One region of the Litoribacillus peritrichatus genome, then DNA from elsewhere that is predicted to be linked to it. Evidence: predicted binding sites of a transcription regulator. Region 1 holds the regulator's gene; the other holds the start of a gene.
What was found. The regulator PhoB, encoded in region 1, activates phosphate uptake and scavenging genes when phosphate is short. The targets are predictions, from matches to a motif close to TGTCATANNNNTGTCANA.
Positions count from the first base shown of each region.

Region 1 (3,154 bases):
ACATGGAGCCAACCGAAAGATAACGGAAATCATGCCAAAACTCAGTGCCCACATAAAACAACAGCTTCCGGATTACACCCGCTTAATGCGTCTTGATAAACCCATCGGCATTTTATTGCTGTTATGGCCGACGCTATGGGCATTATGGGTTGCCGCTGACGGCTTCCCCCAGCTGAGTAATCTGGTCATTTTTGTTTTGGGTGTGGTGTTGATGCGATCGGCCGGCTGTGTAATCAACGATTACGCCGACCGGGATTTTGACCTTCATGTACGACGAACCAAAGAGCGGCCGTTGACGTCTGGCCGGGTGACCGCCAAAGAAGCACTCTGTTTATTCGGTGCGCTGGTGTTTATTTCTTTTATTCTGGTGCTGTTCACCAATAAAGAAACCATTTATATGTCATTTGGCGCAGTGTTTCTGGCGTCCCTTTATCCGTTCATGAAACGCTTTACCTACTTTCCACAGGTATTTTTAGGGGCCGCTTTTGGCTGGGCCGTACCGATGGCATTCACCGCAGAAACCGGCACCGTGATTGAAGAAACCTGGTTACTTTATATAGCTACATTACTTTGGACGATTGCTTACGACACGCAATACGCCATGGTGGACCGGGAAGACGACCTAAAAGTCGGCATTAAATCCACGGCCATTTTGTTTGGCGAAATGGACAATATCGCCATCATCAGTCTTCAGGTACTGACGATGATCACCTTGCTGCTGATGGGGCAACAGCTCTCAGCCGGGGTCGCTTATTACCTAGGTTTGGCAGTCGCCGCCGGCTTATTTGGTTACCAGTATGTCCTTACCCAACACCGCAACCCGGACATGTGTTTTAAAGCATTTCTGAACAACCACTGGGTAGGCACTGCAGTCTTCAGTGGCATTCTGGTGGATTCCTTTTTTTAGCAAATCCGCCTCTGTCACACGCAGACGGTCGAAAACCTGTCATACTTTTGTAACAAAAGTGTCTTCTAATAAGACTGTCTTTTAACAACCACACTAACAGGCAAAAGTGATGGCGGGAAAAAAAGTTCTTATTGTTGATGATGAAGCGCCTATCCGTGAAATGATCATGGTCGCTCTGGAAATGGCAGGTTATGACTGTCTGGAAGCAGAGCATACGCAGGAAGCCCACTCAATCATCGTAGATCAGCAACCGGATTTAATTTTATTAGACTGGATGCTACCAGGTGCGTCAGGGATTGAATTTGCACGTCGCCTTAAGAAAGATGAGCTGACAGCAGATGTACCTATCATCATGCTGACCGCAAAAAGCGAAGAGGACAATAAAATTCAGGGCCTTGAAGCGGGTGCGGACGATTACATCACCAAACCGTTTTCTCCAAGAGAATTGGTGGCTCGTCTCAAAGCGGTCTTGCGTCGAACCACCCCACAGGGCATTGAAGAAACCATCGAGGTCAATGGCCTTGAGCTGAACCCGGTTTCCCATCGCATCATCGCCAATGGTGATGCTGTGGATATGGGGCCAACCGAGTTCCGACTGCTGCAGTTTTTCATGACTCATCAGGAGCGCGCCTATTCCAGAAGCCAACTGCTGGATCATGTCTGGGGTGGCAACGTTTATGTCGAAGAGCGTACGGTGGATGTTCACATTCGTCGCTTACGTAAAGCGCTGACTGAAACCGGTCATGATAATTTGATCCAAACCGTTCGTGGCACAGGTTATCGCTTTTCCACAAATGCGGCATAGAGTAAGCTGTTGCAGCATGACCTCATTCAGAAACGCAGCCTTTGAGGCTGCGTTTCTGATATGAATCCCTGTATTTTATTATCTTGCCTAGGTAAGGAAGCTGAGTGTTAAGTAATTGGTACATTGAATTACAGCGCGTGACCTTATTGGTGCTGGCCACCACCCTCATTGGTTATTTATTCGGTTATCCCGTCGTGGGCCTGATTCTCGGCCTGATCGCTTACGTGGTCTGGACCATACGCCAAATGTCACGGCTTGAATCCTGGCTGCAACATCAGGAACTCGACAAGTTACCGTTAAGTGAAGGTCTGTGGGGAAGATTATTTGACTCCATTTACCGTCAGGAGCGTGATCACCAAACGGCCAAACGCAAACTTCAGACCATCATCAACCGAATACAACAATCCACTTCTGCGCTGCAGGACGCCGTCATCATGGTCGAAAGCGATGGCACTTTGGAGTGGTGGAACCGCTCAACCGAAGCCTTATTAGGCTTCAGAACACCGGTGGACGGTGGTCAGCACATCACCAACCTGATCCGCGACCCGGACTTTGTGGAATACTTCGAACTCGGTGATTACACCACGCCGTTAACGCTCAACAGCCCGATCAATCAAAGCGTTGCCCTGGAAATGACCATCACCCCATTTGGGAACGATGAACGCCTGATTACCGCGCGGGACATCACTCACATTGAACACCTGGAACGCATGCGCAAAGATTTCGTGGCTAACGTCAGTCATGAATTAAAAACCCCGCTGACGGTGTTAATCGGCTACCTTGAAACGCTGATTGATTACTCGGACGAAAGCGACAACCGCTGGTTACGCATCTACCATCAGATGCAGTCCCAGGCCGTTCGGATGCAAGATCTGGTGCATGATCTTCTAATTCTGACCCGTCTGGAAACCACCGAAATCAATGTGAAAGAGCAACCGGTGAACCTCAAGCAACTGCTGGAGCACTTAGCCGCAGAAGCCCGCTCTTTCAGCAACGGTCGCCATGAAATTCAGATTTCGGCGATCGATATTGAAATTGACGGCTGTTACGACGAACTGAGCAGCGCCTTCAGTAACCTGATCTTCAATGCGGTGAAATACACACCTGAAGGCGGCCGGGTAGACATCACCGGTTACCGCGACAAAACCAGTATCCGGGTGGATGTCATCGACAACGGCCCCGGCATCGATCAAAAACACATCCCACACCTGACCGAACGCTTCTACCGTGTGGATGCCAGCCGCAAATCAGACACCGGCGGTACGGGACTGGGATTAGCCATCACCAAACATATTCTGATGCGCCACAACGGCCACTTATTGATTGAAAGTAAATTAGGGTACGGCAGTAAATTCAGCTGTGAATTTCCGCTGTCAGTGCTTAGCTCTGGTTTGCCCGATCCGTCAAACTGACTCCGGAAGGCAAGCTGACATCAATGGCCA
Region 1 is NZ_BAABBN010000017.1:100,999-104,152, reverse strand. It holds gene ubiA (4-hydroxybenzoate octaprenyltransferase) at 32-907, shown strand; gene phoB (phosphate regulon transcriptional regulator PhoB) at 1,017-1,712, shown strand; gene phoR (phosphate regulon sensor histidine kinase PhoR) at 1,817-3,124, shown strand; gene ABD744_RS21925 (endonuclease/exonuclease/phosphatase family protein) at 3,093-3,154, opposite strand, start outside.

Region 2 (3,154 bases), on a different contig from region 1:
AAGCCTTGTCGGATTTACGACCTAATCGCGATTTTATTCCGTTATCGACCTCGGCCTTAGCACGCTCGCGTGCGGATTGGTTGTACGGCATTAACATGACCCGCGCCTACACACTGCAAGGCCGTCAAGCCGGTTTCAACAGTGTGCTCTCTGTTGGCCGGGTGCAAACGCCTATTTTGGGGTTAGTCGCAAAACGGGATGAAGAGATTGAACACTTTGTCTCCAAGCCGTTTTATGAGGTCTTGGCTCATTTAGAAACCGAACAGAAAGAAGCGTTTACTGCCAAATGGCAACCCAGCGAAGCCTGCCAGCCCTACATGGATGAAGACAACCGGGTTCTCTCCAAGCCCTTAGCTGAAAATGTGGTGCAGCGGATCAGCCACCAACCCGCGACCGTTAAACGTTTTGAGAACAAACAGAAACAACAGGCACAGCCATTACCCTACAATTTATCGAGCCTTCAAATTGACGCGTCTAAGCGATTCAACATGTCCGCTCAACAAACGCTGGACACCTGCCAAAGCTTGTACGAGAAACATAACCTGATCACCTACCCCCGATCGGACAACCGTTATTTACCGACAGAACACCACGCACAGGCTTCCTCCGTATTAGCAGCCATAGAACACAACCAGGGCGCAACCTCAGAAGTCGTCCAAAACGCCAACCCGGATATCAAAACCAAAGCCTGGAACAGCAATAAAGTAGAAGCGCACCACGCTATTATTCCCACAGAAAAACGTACTCAGCCAAACAAACTGTCTCAAGCCGAACAAAACATATATCAGTTGATCAGTCGCCAGTATTTGGCTTTGTTCTATCCCGTCTATAAGTACGCCGAACGCAGTGCTGAAATCGAAATTCAACAAGGAAAGTTCAGCGCTAAATCTAAACAAGATCTTGATTTGGGCTGGAAACAACTGTTCCCTTCGGCTTCTAAAAATTTAACCGAAGAAGCGCCCACCCTCATTCCCGAATTAGCGCCCGGGCAACCTCTGCAAAGCCTTCAGGCTCAACTGCTTGAGAAAAACACTCAGCCACCCCAGCATTTCACCGATGCCACCTTGTTAAGCGCCATGACCGGCATTGCCCGATACGTCAAAGACCCGGCCATTCGTAAAATACTGCGAGAAACCGATGGCCTTGGCACAGAAGCCACCCGCTCAGGCATCATCGAATTATTATTTAAACGTAAGTTTCTAAGTCGCTCCGGCAAACAGATTCGTGCCACAGACACCGGCAAACAGTTAATTCAAGCCCTGCCGGACAGTGCTTCCACTCCAGACATGACCGCACAATGGGAGGCGACTCTCAATGCCATCAGCCAAAAAGACGCGTCTTACCACGCCTTCATGACGCCACTGAGTCAACAACTGCACCAATTGATTGAGCAAGCCAAAAATACGACCATGGCGCCAATGACCCCAATCAAAAACGCACCAAATAAATACAAATCAAGCCAAAGAGTACGAAATAAGTACCAGAAAAAATCTACTTCACCTCGTAAAAAAGCGTCTTAAACGACGTTTCCCATAGCCGATTCATCCCATCTTAAGTCCGTTATTGAATAATCATTCAACAAAAGCTTTACTGTCATCAAATTGACATCAAAATATTGTTTTTTGGACATCAAATTGCAATACGCTTCACGTTAATAAGAAGTAAATCAACGCTATACCCAACAGGGAAGACTCTATGAATACCAATTTTAAACTCAAGAAGACCTTTGCTCTGACCGGTCTTTTATCCTCCGTTATTTTATTTGCTGGTTGTCAAACCGCAGAGAAGTCAGAACCCCAGGCTGACGCTAAAGTCAAAAATGTGATCATGATGATTGGTGACGGCATGGGCCCACAACAAGTGGGCTTGCTTCAGGAATACGCGACCAATGCACCAAACTCCATCTACAAAGACGCTCCAACAGGTATCAGTAAGTTCATGGAAGCAGGTGTTGTGGGGTTATCACAACATAACCCGGCTTATAACATCGTTGTAGATTCCGCCAGCTCTGCATCTCAGTTAGCCACAGGGGTTCCGTCTCCTTCCGAATCCGTTGGTTTGGACGCGCAAGGCAACCCAGCTGAAACCATTCTGGAACTGGCTCAAAAATCAGGCAAAGCCACCGGCTTGGTGTCTGACACTCGCCTGACCCACGCAACTCCGGCTTCTTTTGCTGCCCACCGAGCGCATCGCTCTTTGGAAAACAGAATCGCCGAAGACATGTTAGAAACCAAAGCAGACGTCATGCTATCGGGTGGCCTTCGTCACTGGATTCCGAAAAGTGCCAACGACAAGGGCGAGTTGTATCAACAGCTGACCAAGCGTACCGACGGTACAGTGAAAATTAAATCCAAACGAAAAGATGAGAAAAACTTACTGACCGAAGCCGAACAATCGGGTTACCAGGTTGCACTGACTCGCGCCGAACTGGATTCCGTGAAAGACGGCAAACTACTAGGCTTATTCGCTTACTCTGGAATGGCGGATGGAATCCAACACACACTGAACAAAGACAACCCGGCACGTACTCAGCCAACGCTGAAAGAAATGACGGAAAAAGCGCTGAATATTTTGTCACAAGATCCGGACGGCTTCTTCCTGATGATCGAAGGCGGCCGTATTGACTGGGCTGGCCACGACAACGATGCTTCCACCATGTTGCATGAAATGCTGAAATTTGACGAAACCATCAACTACGTTTACGAGTGGGTCAAAGACCGTAACGACACCTTAGTGGTTATTACGGCTGACCATGAAACCGGCGGTTTCGGTTTCTCATATACCCGTGCCAACATACCTTCACCGGAAGCACTGAACGGCGAAGGCTTTAAAGAGCAAGCCTATAAGCCAAACTTCAACTTCGGTTCATTCGACATTCTGGACAAGATGTACGCTCAGAAAATGAGCTACCCGGACATGTTCTCTGCGTTCTCAAAAACCGACAAAACCGCTGCGGACTTGATGAAAATCGTCAATGAAAACAGCGCTTTCGACATCACACTGGCACAAGCGGAAGAAATCCTGGCGTCTGAGCCAAACTTCTATCAGGTGGACGACCACAAATACCTGAGCGCAAAAAGCTTCCCGAAAGTGAGCGACTTCAAAGCATTCTATGTTTACGGTGAAGAAGTTCGTCATGACCTGCTTGGTCGTG
Region 2 is NZ_BAABBN010000007.1:285,136-288,289, reverse strand. It holds gene ABD744_RS11020 (DNA topoisomerase III) at 1-1,520, shown strand, start outside; gene ABD744_RS11015 (alkaline phosphatase) at 1,696-3,154, shown strand, end outside.
Region 2: ABD744_RS11015 (alkaline phosphatase) is a predicted target of PhoB. The motif match lies at 1,592-1,609, and genes of this name have one in related genera.